DNA from 3 places in the Paenibacillus sp. RRE4 genome. Region 2 is predicted to be linked to each of the others. Evidence: predicted binding sites of a transcription regulator. Region 2 holds the regulator's gene; each other region holds the start of a gene.
The links. The regulator Rex, encoded in region 2, represses fermentation and respiration genes when NADH is low (regulators of the CRP and FNR family bind a similar motif). The targets are predictions, from matches to a motif close to TTGTGAAATATTTCACAA.
Positions count from the first base shown of each region.

Region 1: nirB (nitrite reductase large subunit NirB) is a predicted target of Rex. The motif match lies at 5,092-5,109, and genes of this name have one in related genera.
Region 3: adhE (bifunctional acetaldehyde-CoA/alcohol dehydrogenase) is a predicted target of Rex. The motif match lies at 3,654-3,671, and genes of this name have one in related genera.

Region 1 covers NZ_JAUZUT010000001.1:3,507,605-3,514,144, reverse strand. The annotation lists gene Q9R46_RS15855 (MFS transporter) at 1-316, shown strand, start outside; gene Q9R46_RS15850 (YfbR-like 5'-deoxynucleotidase) at 554-1,183, opposite strand; gene Q9R46_RS15845 (formate/nitrite transporter family protein) at 1,345-2,127, opposite strand; gene nirD (nitrite reductase small subunit NirD) at 2,187-2,513, opposite strand; gene nirB (nitrite reductase large subunit NirB) at 2,577-5,006, opposite strand; gene Q9R46_RS15830 (metal-dependent hydrolase) at 5,275-5,982, shown strand; gene Q9R46_RS15825 (hypothetical protein) at 6,261-6,540, opposite strand, start outside.
Region 2 covers NZ_JAUZUT010000001.1:2,826,393-2,832,932, forward strand. The annotation lists gene Q9R46_RS12695 (hypothetical protein) at 1-120, opposite strand, end outside; gene Q9R46_RS12700 (DUF5590 domain-containing protein) at 449-979, opposite strand; gene Q9R46_RS12705 (amidohydrolase) at 1,000-2,307, opposite strand; gene Q9R46_RS12710 (redox-sensing transcriptional repressor Rex) at 2,291-2,947, opposite strand; gene dinG (ATP-dependent DNA helicase DinG) at 3,166-6,027, opposite strand; gene Q9R46_RS12720 (tetratricopeptide repeat protein) at 6,222-6,540, opposite strand, start outside.
Region 3 covers NZ_JAUZUT010000001.1:3,004,621-3,011,160, forward strand. The annotation lists gene Q9R46_RS13615 (hypothetical protein) at 1-87, opposite strand, end outside; gene adhE (bifunctional acetaldehyde-CoA/alcohol dehydrogenase) at 961-3,573, opposite strand; gene Q9R46_RS13625 (Crp/Fnr family transcriptional regulator) at 4,002-4,718, shown strand; gene Q9R46_RS13630 (hypothetical protein) at 4,863-5,579, opposite strand; gene Q9R46_RS13635 (hypothetical protein) at 5,775-6,503, opposite strand.

The DNA.
Region 1 (6,540 bases), 680 kb from region 2:
TGAAAAGCAGGGCAGAGTGTGGGGAATTATCGGTATACTGTCCCAGCTTGGTTTCATTATCGCGTACAGTTTGGCTGGATTTCTGGCGGACCATGTGTTTAACCCATTGCTGGTGGAGGGGGGAGCGCTGGCATCCTCCGTGGGTCAGATCATTGGAACCGGGCCGGGCAGAGGTATAGCGTTGCTGTTTATCATTGCAGGCCTGTTCGTTATTCTGATTGCAATCGTCACATCACGTTTGAAAATGATCAAATCCCTGGAACAGAGCAGTGATATTACGTCACCTCCCGATGTGGGCGGACTTGCGCATGATTAACGATTCATCTAGTAGTGATACAGTAGAGTAGGGCTAGAGAGTCCTCATCCGATCTCGTGTAACGATCTGTATATATCAGACGTTATACAATGAGTTCAGATGAGGGCTATTTTATCTAAACGATGCAATCGTGAAAATCAGAAGCGGCATGACTAAAGAGGGTGACACGATCCAGCATATCGGAGCAACAAAAAAAGCTCTGTCCATGGATCCAATTCATCCGGTGGGCAGGGCCGATTATTGGGACAATGCTTCTTCAGTAATTTTGCGGATATCAAACGGGGAGCGGTTACCTTCTTCGATAATATCGGGCAGAATGTGATTGAGGAAATAACGAACACAGTGGAGGTCGATATTTTTGATCTTGATCAATGCGTAGCGGTACATGACAATGAATTCTTTTTCCGTATTGCCGCGTTGCAGCTCTGCAAATGCTTCATACACTTGATCCATTTTATCAGCTACTTCAAGGATAAGCCCTTCAACGGAGTTGTCTTTACCTTCGCGCAGTTGTCTGCGGAAAATATCTTGAAACTCAGGCGGAATATTCTCATTAATAAAGTGTGATACCATGCCTTCTTCCACCTGTTGCAACATGGAACGAAGCTCCAGCGAGTAGTGTTTGACCGGTGTTTTGATATCACCAATAAAAATTTCGCCATAATCATGGCTACTGGTGATCTCGTATAACTTTTTCCAATCAATGCTCACGCCTTGCTGTTCCTCGATGTCGGCAAGTGTTTTGGCATACTGTACGACTTTCCACGAGTGGGCGGATACACAATGTTCTTCGAATTTGAATTTGCCAGGAGTTCGAATGATACGTTCAAGATCGTTCAGTGATCGGAAGTACGTATGGATTCCCATAGATGTGATCATCCTTTGCTAGTTATGGTGGTCGATACACCGACTATACTGTGGTTATGTTAACCGAAGATTAACGATCTATACATCCTATGTAAATTTGTAAAGGGAATATCAAAAAGCCACAGGAATGCTGAATCAGATTCAGTTTCCTGTGGCTTTTATTATGCTTTTTTGCGTACCGGTGAAGTGTACCAGTAGGCCATACCGACAAACAGGGCGCCACCAATGATGTTACCAAGTGTGACCGGAATCATATTGTGGAACCAGCCAGCCAGCGAGATCGTATCCGGGTGGTTAGGCAACAGCCATGCCAGGGACAGGAGGGTCATGTTGGCTACACTGTGCTCATAACCGCTTGCGATAAAGGCATACAGACACCACCAGATGAGAACCAGTTTGGCGATATCTTCTTTGGAGCGAGCAGACATCCAGATGGCCAGACATACCAGCCAGTTACAGAGAATGCCGCGGAAGAAAAGCTCAGTTACTGGAGCACTCATTTTTTTGGCAGAAACGACGAACAGAAGATGCTCCGGGGTGGCTGCTTTGAACAGACCGCTACCTACAATCAGCAGGCTAAGCAGGACGGCGCCGATCAGGTTGCCCAGAAAAACAAGTCCCCAGTTTTTTAGCGTATCATTCACTGTGGTACGTCCGGCGAGTGTACTCATCGTAAAAAACATGTTGTTCCCTGTGAACAGCTCTGACCCGGCAAAGATCACCAGCGTCAGGGCGAGTCCGAAGGACATACCCATCAGCATCGTTTGCAGTGGTGAGTGTGCGGCAAGCAGCGGAGCTCCGATACTAAAAATCAGGATAATGCCGAGCCCCACATAGGCACCTGCCATTAAGGCAGCGACCATGTAACGTGGCAAACTTGCATTCATCTGATCTCTCTTTTTGACGGCAGCCTCAATAATTCCTTCAACACTTGGTGTATACATCACAGTTTCCCCCATTAGTCAACTTCAATCTCAATCTCCATTGTACAGCAGAGCAGAGGTTATACAGCAATCCAGACCTGGTCATTCTCGACCTTGACCGGATACATCTGCACTTGACCGGTGTCTGGTGCCTGCACCTGACCTGTCGTCAAATCAATTTTCCAGTCGTACAGCGGATCATAGAGGTAGTGCCCAGAGACTATGCCCTCCGCCAGCGGTCCACCCTTAGGGTGGGGGTTATGGTTATCAACAGCAAAGATGGTGCCATCCGAAGCACGGAATACCGCAAGCTGAAGATCTTCGATCTCGACAACTCTGCCAATGCGTGGCAGAAATTCATCTATAAATCCAGCCGGGAAATACGTACCTGTTTGTTTGGTTGTCATCGTAAACCACTCCTTTGGTATCCATTGGTTTCTCTACTTGAATCCTATATAATATAAGTTGGTTTATGGACGTGACGTAACTTCAATGCTATGGAACATTTTGCTCTGTCCTTCTTCATCACGAATCGCTTTTTGCCATGGTTCTTCCACCTGTGCGAGGGCAAACTCGATCCGTTCCATCAACGCTTTACGTTCCTCCACATTATCCACAACAACCGAGCGAATGTGCTCCAGACCCATGCGTTCTACCCATTCCGATGTACGCTCCAGATAGTTACCTGTCTCCCGGTAATACTGCATGATGGCTCCGCACAACTCAATCAGTTCATCATCGGTTTTCACTTTGCACAGCGAGTCAGCAAGTCTTGCTTTGATCCCGCCATTACCACCGATGAAGATTTCCCAGCCGCCGTCATTCCCGACGATCCCGATATCCTTCGTGCATGCTTCTGCACAGTTCCGAGGACAGCCGTTCACGGCATATTTGAATTTGGCTGGCAGATCAAGACGTTCAAATTTACGTTCGATTCGTGCACCCATGGCCATGGAATCTTGTGTACCGAAGCGGCAGAACTGGGAGCCAACACACGTTTTAACAGTACGAAGCGATTTTGCATAGGCATAACCCGAAGGCATATCCAGTTCAGCCCAAACTTTAGTCAAATCTTCTTTTTTGACACCGATGAGATCCAGTCGTTGACCGCCCGTCACTTTAACCGCTTTGATATCATATTTAACCGAAACATCGGCGATCTTTTTCAGATCGGCTGGTGTCGTTACCCCGCCGTACATCCGAGGTACAACGGTGTATGTTCCGTCTTTTTGAATGTTGGCGTTCATACGTTCGTTAACAAAACGTGATTCTTTTTCATCCTCGTGTGTGTCCGGATAGATCATGCCCAGATAGTAGTTGATGGCCGGACGGCATTTCGAGCAACCCTCAGGCAGGCTCCAGCCAAGTACATTCATGACTTCCTTGCTCGTTTGCAAGCCTTTTTCCCGGATTTCAGCTACAATCTCATCCCGCCCGAGAGTTGTACAGCTGCAGATTCCCTGTTTGGCTCCGGCAGTGAAGTTATCTCCTAGCACATATTGCAAAATCTGTTCGACTACCGGCTTACATCCTCCGCAAGAGCGGGTTGCACCTGTACAGGCTTTAATCTCGTCAACTGTAGTTAGACCCTGGTTTGTAATGACATCCATGATGGCACCTTTGGTTACGCCGTTACATCCACATACGATTTCATCTTCAGGCATCGTTTCAACAGACGCCGTTTTTTTATGACCGCCGCAGCCTGTACCCATAAGTGAACCATACAATTCATCGGTCATTTCAGTCTGGTTCCTGATCAGTTTCTGCAGTTCGGCGGAATCCGTAATGTCACCAAAGAGTACGGCACCTACCATTGTATTGTCACGAAGCAGGATTTTTTTGTAAGTACGTTTCCAGTCGTCTTTCTGTGAAATCACGGTATGTTCAGGGCTGTCAATGAATTCGCCAGTAGAGAAGACGTCTACACCCGAAATTTTCAATTTGGTGGATACAACCGAGCCTTCATACGGAGCTGTTTCGACTCCGCAAATATGTTTCGCAAGAATCATTCCTTGTTCAAACAGTGGCGCCACAAGTCCATAACACACACCGCGATGTTCATTACATTCTCCGACAGAGTAAACATCCTTCAGTGAAGTCTGCATGTAGTCATCCACGACAATGCCTCGGTTGACTTCGATACCGCTCTCGCGAGCTACAGCTATATTCGGTTTAATACCAACCGCCATGACCACAAAATCAACATTCAACACAGATTCGTCGGCAAAACGAATGCCTTCAACCCGGTCTCCACCCAGGAGTTCGGAGGTTTGTGCTCCCATTTTGAATTTAATTCCCTGACGCTCCAGTTCCGCTTTCAACATGGCAGAAGCCTGTGGATCGAGTTGACGCTCCATCAGATCATCCATCAAATGCACAACGGTAACATCCATGCCGAGTTGGACAAGTCCTTTAGCAGCCTCCAGACCCAGCAGTCCGCCCCCGATGACAGCCGCTGTTTTGTATGCTTTTGCTGCTTCCAGCATGATATTGCAATCGGCGATATCACGGAACCCAACGACACCTTGCTTGTCATGTCCGGGTACAGGGAGGATAAAAGAACTTGAACCTGTTGCGATAATAACTTTGTCGTACGGAGTACGGTGCCCATCTTCTGTTACAACTTCACGAGTCTCCGCATCAATGCGGGCAACGGTTGTGCCTGTATGCAGCGTAATGCCATAGTCCTTGTACCAGTGAAGATCGTTAAGGACAATGTCATCCAGCGTTTTACTGCCTTCCAGGACATAGGACAACATAATACGATTGTAATTGGGATAAGGTTCTGTACCAAAAACCGTAATATCAAAGCGCGAAGTTAATTTTAGAATTTGCTCTACAGTGCTGATTCCGGCCATTCCATTACCAATGACAACTAATTTTTCTTTATTTCCGCTCATGTGAATGCCTCCTTGTGTAAACCTGTGCATTTACCAACATTTTTAATGGCTTATATTTGAATTATACAATGACTACCAAGCTTGGATGTGATTTATTTCACTAATTACGATAGATCATTCATAGTAAATTAAGTGTGATGAGCATCACGAATAAAAATTTTTTTTCAGAAATAAGAAATACGAACTATTGTTCTTGTTTTTCTTTCGAGGTATGATCAGATTGGGGTCGGTGACGTTCCCTATTTTCTCGAAAGGACGTTTTTGCATCATGATGGGAAGATCCCACCTGATTATCGGTACAGGCGTGTCACTTTCAGTGTTGCAACTCCTTGGAATGCAGGTTACTGCTCCAGCTGTAACTGTTGCATTAATAGGCTCGTTGTTGCCAGATATTGATGAGCCTAATTCATTGCTGGTATCGAAAGCATTGCCGAGCAGTTTGATTCGACTGTTACAGACGATTCTTTTGCCTGCGGCTGTGTTTGTGTATTTTTACGTTCCCGCCAAACCGTGGAATCTGCTACTCGCTGTTTTAATCGGGCTTGTGTCGTTCCTGCCGTCGCGATCACTGCGTAAAGTACTGATGTTTGCCATTGGACTGGGCTTGGTCTTTTATGGTCATGCTTTTGCTCCGTGGAATCTGATTGCTGGCAGCCTGCTTATGTTGTGCACGACACTTACACACAGGGGATTAACGCATACCTTGTACGGAACAGCTGTTTGGACGGGTTTGCTCTTCAGTACAACGCAGCAACAAGGCCCAGAAATTTGGGTTGCTGGAGGTTCCGCTTATGCTCTACATCTGCTTGCCGATTCCTTGACCAATAGGGGGATTCGACCGCTGCCACCATTAAAGCTACGTATTCGAGCAAATCTGATGAGTACGGGAACCAAGCATGGAGCAGTTGTAGAAAATGTCTGCGTAATCCTGACACTGATTTTGGCATGGTTTGCATTCTCGCCTTTATTTCTGTAGTACAACCACAAACGCCAGCCCATTATTTATGGACTGGCGTTCTGAAATCAAGAGCTTAACTTGATGAATTTACTAAGAGCGCACCGTCTTAAAAATTGCAGTTTAGGTACCATGTCAAGCAACGGCAAGTTCAAGCTTTTGTAGGTGTACTGCTGAGCGTATCAATATCTGTAGTGCCAAACGCAAATAAAACGACAAGAATAAGAACAATTAACAGCTCGGCAAATCCGACTCCATCAAATTCAGACATCACAGCCACCTCTTTTCTTGCTTGGCTTTTAGGAATTTATACGTTGCTGAAAAGCCTGAATGACATCGTTCAGGGTCATATCTCGGCCCGTCTCATCCAAGAATTGCACTAGTTTATCTGAATTAGAGGGTTCAATCTTTTGGAGTGTTTTATATTGGCCCACTAATTCTACAACTAAAGTGGCTTCTCTAAACAGCGTGACCGCATCCACTCTTAATTTCCCGCTAACCAATAACGCGGCAACGATCAATTCAAGTTTCTTTCCTTTTAAATTGCCACTCAGAAGGGTATTTGCGGCATTAGTTTTT
Region 2 (6,540 bases):
AGTAACCATCTTTTCAATCGGACTCTGTACGGCTACTTGACGGTATATGAACCAACCTCCAAACAACAGGACGGCAGAAACTACGGCGGTTAGAACAATAGGCAATACTTTCAGCTTCAAATGAATTACCCCTCCCAAAATGAGCCCGTCCTTAATCTACAGGCTTGTATATTTAGCTGTACATGATGGTCTGCAACGTTTATTGCAGATTTATTTGCGTTGTTTGTTAACTCCAGTACATATCTGAGTATATCACATCGTATATACAATTTCGAAGGCGAAAATATGAATAAATTAATAATTTTAACTATTTCACTGATGTTCAATGGTTGCAACGCGAAAAACCGGTTCAGTCGGTGTCCCGTCTGCCGGTTTTTTGCTTGTTTTTATGTGAGACTATGTTGAGTTGACCGTTCTATTGATCTTAACGGAGGAAAGAAAGACGAAGTCAGCTGTTCGGTAACGTATATACCAGATCTACTTGCTCTCCGTTGCTAAATCGGTAAAAGCGATAATAGTTATGCGTCTCATCGTTATAATACACTTGCCATACATAGATATTGTTCACAACGCCTGGCATGATTCGTTTGATCTCACCGTCTGGAACGTCTGAGCTAAAAAGGTTGCGAATCTGCGTTTCGGACATCCCGTTCTGCAATAGCTCACTGTGCACACCTGCCGCGCCTTGAACAGGCTGATTGTTATTATCAAACTTAACCCAGACCATAATGTCCTGATTATCTTTGTTTTTAGCTGTCATCGTCCAGTAAATGTTGTCAGAGCCATTCTTCTCGCCCCAGACGTACTTTCGAAGCTCATCAGTCGATGTAATCCCCAACTGGTCTTGTGCGGCTTGTACAGCCAATGCTTCTTCTTTACGCTGATCTTGTGTTACATAGACGTAATATTGCTGAAGTCCAATCAAAATCAGAACAAGAATGAGCAACGATATCCATATCCACTTCTTTTTTTTCTTCAAGAGTTGAACTTCCTTTCCTCTTAACGCGCAAGCAATTGATCAAAAGCCAACTGGGATTCACGCAAAATGCGCTCTTCATCCAGTGTTAAACATTCACCATGTTTTACGACTTGTTTGCCATCTACCCATACATGCTCCACATCTTTCGCCGAAGCCGAGTAGATTGCATGGGAAATCAAATCCGTGTGCGGATAGAAATGAGCCTGTTCAATGTTGAGCGCAATAAAATCAGCCTTTTTACCAACTTGCAAAGCTCCGGTATCGTTCAGGAAGATGGACTTCGCACCGTAAGCTGTTCCAAGAAGCAACGCTTCCCCGGCAGGTACGGCGGTAGGATCACCGGATACTCCTTTATGAATTAAAGCTGCAAGTCTCATTTCCTCAAACATATCCAGATTGTTGTTGCTTGCCGGTCCGTCTGTTCCCAGGGATACAGTAACTCCTGCTTTCAACAAAGCAGGAACACGGGCTACACCGGATGCAAGCTTCAAGTTACTACCCGGATTATGGGATACAGCGACATCATGACGTGCCAAAATCTCAATTTCTTCATCGTTGAGATGCACAGCATGCGCTACGAGCGAAGGACGTGAGAAAAAGCCATGCTTCTCCAGATGTGCCACTGGACGCAAGCCATAATCTGATACATTCTGCTCCACTTCACGAAGCGTCTCCGACATGTGAGTATGGAGAGGCAGGTTTAAATCATGCGCAACCTGAACAAGCTTCTCTATGTATTCTGGAGGGCATGTGTAAGGCGCGTGCGGAGAGATTACGGTTGTAATGCGTTCATTCGCCTGTCCATTCCATTCACGAGCAAATGCTGCGGACTCTTCGAGCTTTCTCATCTGCTCTTCTTCCGAACACAGTCCAATGACACCGCGAGCCAGCGCAGCTCTTGCCCCTGACTGTTCAACCACTTTTGCCACCTGATCCATATGGTCATACATGTCCAGGAAAGCCGTGGTTCCGCCTTTTAACATCTCAAGCACCGAAAGTGATGCTCCCCAATACACGTCCTCAGAAGTCATTTTGGCTTCCATGGGCCACATTTTTTCTTGTAACCACACTTGCAGTGCCAGGTCATCACCATGACCTCGAAGCAAGGACATTGCTGCATGACCATGCGTATTGATCAGACCCGGCAGGAAGAGCAGTCCTTTTCCATCCACTTTAGGCAGGTTCTCGTCACCATCCGGCAGCGTCTCACCAATATGCACAATCTTGTCATTTTCAACAACCATATACCCTTGAACCACAGTCCAATTGGCCCCTTCGTTTACTGCAAATCTACCATTGTGGATTACCCATTTATTCGTCGTTGTCATCAAGCTCATCTTCCTTCCCGTTCTCCAAATAATATGCCAAACTGAGCAAATCCGTTGTAAAGTCAGCATGATGAATCCGCACATGTGAAGGCGTTTTTAGAATCGTCGGCGCAAAATTCAGAATTGCCTCGATGCCCGATTCAATCAGTTGGTCGGCAACATTCTGAGCTTCGGTGTCCGGCACCGTGATGATACCAATACGGATATTTTCTTTCTGAACCGCTTCCGTAAGTTCTTCCATCGGTTGTACGGTCAGGCTATTAATTTTACTGCCAATCTTGGGCCCATAGGCATCAAAAATAGCGACAATTTTCATATTATCCTTCAAATAAGCGTTATAATTCGATAAAGCATGTCCGAGATTACCGGCTCCCACCAGAGCCACATTAATTTGCTGATCAATTTTCAAAATGTGACGAATCTTCTCGATCAGGTAAGACACATCATACCCGATTCCTTTACGACCAAAATCACCGAAATAAGCTAAATCTTTACGGATTTGAGCCGGATTCAGATCCAGTCGCTGTCCCAGCTCCTGCGAGGAAACCGTTGTCACCTCACGCTGAACCAACTCGTTTAAATAACGCAAATATACAGGCAGACGCCGTACTACCGCTTCTGATATTTTATCCGATTTCATTCTTGCTCCCCCTTACCATCGCCACGATTAAATAAATATTGAAAAGATGAGCATTCTGTATACATGCAATATCCATGCATGATGTCCTCATACAGAATGCCCGAATTATTAGGAATATAAGTTCAGTGAAGCGTTGCCCTGTTCGAACTTTGTGAAGTCTTCTTCAAAGTTTAACGCCATGGTGAAGTTCAATGCAATGTTATAGCTGTACATCGTCATTATTTTTGATTATCCACAGGTCGATCTAACCATTCAGCAATACGGGGAACCATCTGTTCTGTCAGCATATGCTCCATCTTTGGTCCCGGTAGCGAATACAGGAAGTACTTGCCGTAATAAGCTTCAATTACGCGCGTATCATACACAATGACGATTCCGCGATCTTTGCCCGTGCGAACAAGCCTGCCGAACCCCTGCTTGAAGCGAATGACTGCCTGTGGCACAGACAGCTTCATGAATGGATTTTTCTTCTGCTCTTGCAACAATTCACTCTTCGCTTCCAGAAGCGGATGGTTAGGCGGCTGGAAAGGCAGTCTCACAATCGCAAGACAGGTCAGCGCCTCACCCGGAATATCCACGCCCTCCCAGAAGCTGCTCGTACCCAGCAGGACTGCTGCTTTGGCATCCTGGAAGCGTCGGGTCAACTTCGAACGATTGCCGCTGTCAACACCTTGCCCCAGTAGCGAGATGTCATTCCCGGACAAAGCCTCTTTCAGCGGCTCATAGACTTGTCGAAGCATTTTATAAGAGGTAAACAGCACCATCATACGTCCTCGAGTTGCAATCGCCGTCTCAGCAAGAGAGTGCACCAGCATCTGAACAAAGTGTGCGTCCCCTACGCTTCCCTTCAGACTCGGGAAATCCCGCGGGATTACTAACAAAGCTTGTTCCCGATAATTAAATGGGGAAGGTAGCATCGAGGTCAGAAGCCGATTATTGTCGGCTGCTTCCTGCAAACCCAGTTGCTCAATCATGAACTGGAATGACTTATCCACCGACAGCGTAGCCGATGTAAGCACAACGCTTTTCTTTTTATCGAAAAACATCTCTTTCAGTTGCGCACTCACATCCACCGGAACAGCGTACAACTGGAGTGACTTGCTACGGAACTGTCCGCTGGCCTCCATCCAGTACACGGTCTTGGCATCATCCATACGCATGAAGAATCTTAAATTCTCCTTCATCGTGGTCAGATCTTTCAAAAGCCCGGTGATATCTGTAATCAGACTGTCAGACTGGTAATCATCCTGATCTTCTTTTACTTCAAGCAGTAGTTTGTCACCCTTGCGCACCAAATCACCCAAAGTCACATAGATCTGGTTCTCCAAATCTTGCAGCTCCTGCCACTTGGCAGGCTTCTGAGACGCTTTAAGGCGTAGCGAGAACTGTCCGGTCTCCCCTGGAGAAGCATCACTCCGTTCAGGCAAAAGACCAAACAGAGCATCGCTCAGACGATCCCACATTTCCTTCACTTCGACGGCAAGGGGAAACATTTGATCCACCATCGAACCCCATTGTCCCCCGTTCTCGTGCCTTGACAGCTGGGAGCGCAACATTGGAAGCTGACCGTTACGACTATCTTTAAACAAACGGGTCAACGTGTGTACGAGAGTAAAATACTTCATGTGAAGCCCAAGGTGTTTACCCGCTACATCTTCAAGATGGTGCGCCTCATCAATGACCAAACTTTCATAAGCCGGCAACAGCTGATGAGCAGCCTTCACGTCTGTAAATAGTTTGGAGTGATTGGTAATCACAATGTCAGAAAGTCCTGCTTCATGTTTCGCACGATGATAGAAGCACTTGCGGAACCACGGACAGGATCTGCCGAGACAAGACTCGGACTCGCTCTGCACGGTTTCCCAGAAATCTCCTCCGCGTGCACTGAGGTTCAATTCTTCATCGTCACCCGTTTCGGTTTGGGTAAGCCACACAATCATTTGTGCTGCAGTGAAGTAATCCTCTTTCAGCGTAGCAAATTCACGTTTGTTGATTTTGTGTTCAAATTTGCGTAGACAGAGATAATGGCCTCTCCCCTTGAACACGGAAGCTTTGAAGGGAAAAGGAACCACCTGCGTCAGCATCGGAATATCCCGTTCGCGAAGTTGTTCTTGCAGATTAATGGTGTGAGTGCTTACCATTACCTTCTGTTCTTGTTTTACACTTTCATAAATAGCAGGTAACAAGTATCCCAAGGATTTCCCTGTTCCCGTTCCGGCTTCCAGCAAAAGATGTTTCTCTTCATCCAGCGCCTGACGTACACTGCCAAACATCTGTGTCTGTGCTTCGCGCTCTTCATAGTGATCCAATGTCTCTTTCAGTTTCGCTCGCACCTGATCCATAAACTGATCAAAGGTCACACCTTCCAGAGGGTTCGCTTCTCTTTCGTCCCGAGGAGCTCCGATTTCCGTCCAGTCACTAACGTTCAGCGCCAGCTGACGGTAATACGTATGCCCATCCAAGTCCTGAATCGGTTCTGCTTCCTTCTCTGCACGTAGTCCGTCGAAAAACCAGCCCAGATCACTGTCCTCTGGTGCAAACAGATCGCTAAGCCGTTGAATCGTAATTAACGGCAGCTCTCTAAGCTCATCTAGACATTTAAGTAGAACATGGGCTGTTGCCAGTGCGTCACTGTCTGCCTGATGGGGGCGGTCATGTTCAAACCCAAATTCGGCTGACACATAACCGAGCTGATATGAACCCAGGGACGGAAAAGTAATTTTCAAGAAATCAATCGTATCCAGAATACGGCCTGTAAAAGGCAAATAACCACAACGATCAAGCGCATTCTGTAAAAAATGAAAATCAAATGCAACGTTATGGCCCACTAGAACCACATCGTCAAGAAGCGGTACCATCTCCATCATCATCTCTTCAAGAGATGGAGCATCCGCCACATCTTCTTCTGTAATTCCGGTCAACCCAGTAATAAATGGCGGAATTGGAACACCCGGATTTACATAAGAACTATATATTTGAGTTATGCTGAAGTCATGGTCTATGATGGCAAGTCCGGCCTGTATGATCTCACCGTCGGACTGCGTGCCGGTTGTTTCGAAATCCAAAACGGCAAATTTCATTGCAATATACGATCCCTTCCATTCCAGTCTATGTTACAGCATAGCAAAAAAAAGGGCATTTGAAAATTAACTGACAAAAAAGCGGTGTTTCCGCCGCTATACCAAAGGAGGAAACACCGTTCTTTTGTTGCCAAATGTCTTTTTCAATTCAGGGCAATCTGGACGTGTCTTGAAACCAACTGATGTGTAGATTTTCAGACACACCCTAGCTGGTTCGCATACTGCAGTTTACCTCTGTTCAGCCTGCAAACTTCCATGTTGTACAGAGGTTCGGTCAACGTCGGGTCATACTGAAGGGCCTTTGCGAACAGGGAGCATGCCGCTTCTGGATTGGAGAGCTTCGCTTGGATACAGCCCAGAGCGTTACATACAAGACCTTTGAGTCTTGCTGATCCCTTAAGTAGCATAATCTGCTGTAAATGGGTTTCAGACTCATAAATCTGATCCAGACTTAAGTGTGCGAGTGCCAGATAAAAAAGGGCTAAGGCACTATCCGGGTAATCGTTCACCACC
Region 3 (6,540 bases), 180 kb from region 2:
CGGTGATAAAGGCGAACGCTCCGCTTCTTCCGTCTGTCCTGCCCGCTCCGTTATCGTGTGAACCTCTTCTATTGTGCAAACAGCCACCTCCCCTCCCGTTCCCACCGTTTTGGGGAACCATTGCTCCGTTAAGCTCGGAGCAACTGAAAGATTGAAGGAGGTTCCTGAAAAACGGATGCTCCGCCTTTCCGTTTTTCTGCCCATTTTGATTCACTACACTTTGGAGCTACATGCTGTTCCTGCGGTCTATTACTCCGTTCCACTGGGAGTAGAGTAACAAGTGCTGAAACTGCTCCTGAAAAACGGATGCTCCGCTTCTCCGTTTTTTTGCCCATTTTGACTTCTACACTTCGGAGCTCCATGCTGTTCCCGTGGTTTATTACTCCGTTCCTCTGGGAGTAAAGTAACAAGTGCTAAAAATCAGTCCTGAAAAACGGATGCTCTGCCTCTCCGTTTTTCTGCCCATTTTGACTTCTACACTTCGGAGCTCCATACTGTTCCCGTGGTTTTTACTCCGTTTCTCTGGCAGTGGAGTGAACAAGTGCTAAAAATCAGTCCTGAAAAACGGATGCTCCGCTTCTCCGTTTTTCTGCCCATTTTGACTTCTACACTTCGGAGCTCCATGCTGTTCCTGCGGTTTATTACTCCGTTTCTCTGGGAGTAGAGTAACAAATGCTGAAACTGCTCCTGAAAAACGAATGCTCCGCTTCTCCGTTTTTCTGCCCATTTTGACTTACTACACTCCAGTGCTGGACACTGTCCTGAAAAAAGGATGTCTCGCCTCGCCGCTTTTCGGGCTTACCTCTCCGTACGCTTGTTCACTCCCCTCTTTCCCACCTCCTTTCCTGTTTCTCTGTCTTTTTGCAACTATACGGCAATCGGGGCTCCCCGATATGGGGAACCCCTGAATCACTTGCAACAATCTGAAATGGTTATTTGTTGAATGTTGCTTGTTGCTTGTTATTCAAATTTGCCATAGAAAGCGTTGCGGTACACATCAGCCAGTTCAGTTACAAGCGGCAGTTTTGGATTCGCTGTTGTACATTGGTCCTCGAAGGCCCGATCTGCCAAGTAATCTACACGCGATTCGAAGTCTTTCGCATCAAATCCGATTTCCTGGAACGATTCTTCGATACCCAGTTTTTTGTTCAACTCACGGATCGCTTTAATCAAGCTGTTCACGCCTTCTTCGGTTGTACGTGCTGGCAATCCGAGAATACGGGCGATTTCAGCGTACCGCTCATCTGCCACAAAGTGCGAATATTTCGGGAACGATGCAAATTTCGTCGGTTTTTTCGCATTGTAACGAATGACGTGTGGCATCAGGATCGCATTGGTGCGTCCGTGTGCGGTGTGGTACTGACCGCCCCATTTATGCGCCAAGCTGTGGTTAATGCCCAGAAACGCGTTGGCAAACGCCATACCCGCAATCGTCGAAGCATTGTGCATTTTCTCGCGTGCCAGTTTGTCACCCTGTAATGCGGATTGCTCCAGATATTGGAACACCAGTTGGATGGCTTTGATTGCCAGACCGTCTGTGTAGTCGTTCGCCATCACGGATACATATGCTTCAATGGCGTGAGTCAATACGTCCATACCGGTATCGGCTACTGCGGTTCTTGGCAAGCTGTATACAAATTCAGGGTCTACAATCGCTACGTCTGGTGTTAATTCATAGTCAGCCAGCGGATACTTGGTATTGCCATGCTCTTTATCTGTAATGACCGCAAACGATGTGACTTCCGAACCCGTACCCGATGTTGTCGGAATGGCTACGAACTTCGCTTTTGATCCGAGTCTTGGATATTTGTAAATCCGTTTACGGATATCCATGAATTTTTGTTTCAGGTTGTTAAAGTCCGTGTCTGGATATTCATAGAACAACCACATCGCTTTGGCAGCATCCATTGGTGATCCGCCGCCGAGTGCGATAATACAGTCCGGCTGGAAGCGTTCCATCATGGCTGTACCGCGGTCTACTGTTGTTGTTGATGGATCTGGCTCAACTTCTGAGAAGACTTCAATGGCTACAGGCGTCTGACGTTGACGCAGGTAATGCTCTACTTTTTCCACATATCCGAGTTTGACCATCACGGCATCCGTAATAATCGCTACGCGAGTAATGTCCGGCATTTTGGCGAGATATTGCGTCGCACCTTTTTCGAAGTAGACTTTGTTCGGCACTTTGAACCATTGCATATTCACGGTACGGCGAGCCACCCTTTTCACGTTGATTAGGTTCACAGCAGTTACGTTGGAAGATGTTGAGTTACGTCCGTACGATCCACAACCCAGTGTCAACGATGGCATATTCGTATTGTAGATATCCCCGATCGCACCATGTGTGGAAGGTGAGTTTACGATAATCCGTCCCGTTTGCAGGCGATCCGCAAATTGGTTGATCACTTCTTCATTGTTCGAGTGGATAACGGAGGAGTGACCCATTCCGCCAAAAGCAACCACTTCTGCTGCACGCTCAATACCATCTTTTGCAGATTTAACTTTGTAACATGCCAGCACCGGACTCAGTTTCTCGGCGGACAATGGGAACTTGGTGCCCACACCTTCAATTTCGGCTACCAGAATTTTAGTGCCTGCCGGTACTTCAATGCCGCACATTTTGGCAATGTTCACAGCGGACTGACCTACAATGGTCGGGTTAACTGCACATTTCTCCGCGTTGATTGCACCTGCTGTCAATTTGGCGGCTTCCTCTTTGTTCACAAAGTAACAGCCGTTCGTGATCATTTTCTTTTTCACTTGGTCGAAGATCGGTTCTTCAATAATGACCGCTTGTTCAGACGCACAGATCATACCATTGTCAAAAGACTTCGACAGAATCAAATCCGTTACCGCCTGGTTGATATCTGCGGTTTTTTCGATAAAGCAAGGCACGTTACCTGGTCCTACGCCCAGTGCCGGTTTACCACAGCTGTACGCTGCACGTACCATCGCTGATCCGCCGGTAGCCAGGATGAGAGCAACATCATTGTGGTTCATCAATGCGTTCGTACGATCCATGGATGGATCATCAATCCATTGGATACAGTCGGCTGGGGCACCGTTTTTCACAGCAGCTTCAAGCAAAATTTTCGCTGCCTCGCGGCTACAGTTCTGTGCGGACGGGTGGAAACCAAAGATGATCGGGTTACGTGTTTTGATCGCAATCAGTGCTTTAAACATCGTCGTGGATGTCGGGTTGGTTACCGGTGTGATCCCCATGATAATCCCAACCGGCTCCGCAATTTTCTGGAAGCTGTCGTATTCGTTGTCTTCGATAACGCCTACTGTTTTTTCGTATTTAATGCTGTTATAAACATACTCTGTGGCGAATATATTTTTAATAATTTTATCCTCGTACACACCGCGTCCCGTTTCTTCCACGGCCATTTTGGCGAGCATCATATGTTTATCCAGTCCCGCAAGCGCCATAGCCTGCACAATCCGGTCAATTTGCTGCTGATCCATGGACATGAATGCTGCATGTGCTTTGTTCGCTTTGTCGATTAACGTTTGAATATACTGACCTGCTGTCGGTTCTTTTGTTGGGGCGACTTCATTCTTTACAGCCATCTCCCTCATCCTCCTAAAGGTTCGTATTGGTTTGTCTCTCTTGTTTACATCCACATCGTATCATGGGGAAAAGATATATTATGTGATTTTTTTCACAAAGTATGAACAATTTTAATTAAGTTTTTAACAGCCCCTTTTAGACGGGATTTCTCTCTCTATTTAAAATAGTAGATCAACAGCCTCATCCTTCCCCTATAAAAGTGAATTTAATCACAATGTTTGGAATTTCGCCATTTTTAAAGGCTTTCCATGCCCCTCAAACGGTAAGTTTAGGTATATACTGAACTTAAAAATTGAACCACCGCAATTTGTACCGTACCTCCACACGGCCGAGATGACCAGATCAGGATGGCACAGTTTGCGGCGAACCTCGGGGGCAACATTCAGCTACACTTGCCTGACCGGGGAGATAAAGGGGAGATCAACGTATGGGAGAACTAACAAACGTACTGGAAAAACGCGGGAACACCAACTGCTTCTCGGAAGTGAATTTTAATCATCTGCTCGTAACGATGAAAGACCGAACTTACCCGGAAGGAACACATCTGTACTGGGAAGGTGACGTCTCTGACAAACTTTATTATATGAAACGGGGACGTGCCCAGATCACCAAATCCACCGACGAGGGCAAGGAACTGATCATGTACATGTACCAGACGGGCGATATGATTGGTCAAGCTGATCCATTCTTCGGCTCCAGACACAGCTTCTCGGCGGAAGTTCTGGAGGATAGCGAGATTGGTGTGCTGGAACACAAGGATCTGGAAATGCTGATCTGTCAGCATTGTGACTTTGCGATTGATTTCATGAAGTGGATGGGCATACACCATCGTTTGACGCAAACGAAGTTCCGGGATTTGATGTTGTACGGTAAACCTGGGGCACTCTGTTCTACCTTGATCCGGTTGTCCAATTCCTATGGGGAAGCACATGGAGACCATGTAATTATTCATAAAAAAATTACCCACACGGATCTATCCAATATGATTGGAGCTACCCGTGAAAGTGTAAACCGCATGCTCAGTGATCTTCGCAAAAAAGATGCCATTGAATACGACAACGGCATGATTGTGATCAAAGACCTGAAAATGTTGCAGGGCATTTGCCACTGCGAATTGTGCCCAAATGAGATCTGCCGCATTTGACGTACTGGTAAATTAAGGGCTCGACCTCTGGTAGCGCCTTTCGCTTGCTATTGCGACTGTTTAAAGAGTTCTTAATACGGTAAAAAAGCCCAAATGTGATCATTATCAACATTGGGCTTTTCTTTCGTACTTCCTTGTATGTGCTCAGGATGCGTTGATAAGTTCAAGCTTGACCGCATCCCGTGGATTTAATTTCATATCCAATCCGTTCTCCATTAACTCTTTGTCATTGACCTTGATTACCCAGCGCTGATTCGTCCGAGGCATAACATTCTCAACGGCAACAACAAACTTGTTATTCTCCGACAGACGCACAACTCCACTGGATTTTAATACGTCACGAACAGTGCATTCTTGCACATAAATACCGGCATACTGCCGATTCAGATTTGGTTCCACGCTACCACCGCTCACTTTAAGCAGGGTTGTCTGATATGCGACACCTTCTCCCCCGCTGTCAGCAGCTTTGACGTATATAATGACTTCATCCTTAGCATGAAGCTCGGTATCCCACTTTTCTGGAGCAATATCCTTACCGTTCAGCTTCACTGCCCAACTCAGAGATGAATCAAGAGAAACTTCACCCACGGATTGTATGCGTCTTCCATCTGCCGTAAAATCAACCAGCCCGCTGTTCAGCAAAGCTTTTTTGAGCGTCAGGCCTTCACTGAAATCTCGCTTGATGGACTTCGTCGCATCAGGTAAAAAAGTACTGCCGTCAATGGCAACCGTAATCGTATTGGCTGAATCTTTCTCTGAGACAACCGGCTGTTCGGAAGGCTGTGTCTCTCTGGTACACCCCGTCAAAATGACGAGAACAAGCATACATAGACCTATGTAACCGGGAATTTTCTTCATCATGTAGGTAACACCACCCTGCGTAAAATCATTCACCCTGTTGTCCATACCCTTTATTATGGCACATTCTTCGATAAAAAACAGTGTCAAAGCCGTTACTTTTGTCCTCTCAACGTTTAAAACACCTGCCATCCAAAAAAGGGAGAGTCTGCAAGCAGACCCTCCTATACTGCATTAGCCATGCGTTTGACCAGACCACTATTGAACAAAAGCCTGCATGTAGGTACGGCCTCCGTCGCCGTCCTTCACATAGGGATTAAGGCCAAACGTCTGAGTATCGGATACAAAAACACCAGTAAGCAAACGACCTTCAAGTAATGCACCGTCTACCTGTACGCAGCAGGACGGAGCATCTACGTATTCCTGATATAGTGGAATATGACCGTAGGGCTGATGAATTTTGAACACTTTGCCCTGCTCATGCAATGGGCGATCCGAGAAATACGTCGGAACTATATATCGTGCAATAACTTCCAGTTCTTCCGCAGTGTAGAACGGCTCGTCACCAAGCCAAGGTGCAAACATGCGGATTTTTTCGTATTGTGACCAGACAACGGCCTGAATGAGCATTTCGATCTGGACTAATTTACCGTTTCCGGCCTTCAGACAAATCCGGTCGTTATAAGTTTGCTGTTTTGCATGAGACACACGATCAGGTAACCGCAGTTCACAGCCGATACATTTCCAGCCACTAGGCGCTTGAATCCATTTTTGCAGCACCGCCGGAGACGATCCTGAGCCAGCGCTGTTCATCCAATCCACGTCGTTGTGGACAGGGTCATTACTACCCGAAGGTGTATCAACCGAACGTTTGAACAGTTCTGCCGTTTTCTGATAAATCAGATGAACCTGAATGGATGCGCTCTCAAGTTCTGCAATATCTTGTTTGCCGTAGCGTATTTCACGGGATAAGCTTTCTTCTCTCATGACAAGTGGCCTCCTTCGCTCCGGCCGTCTGCGGCCA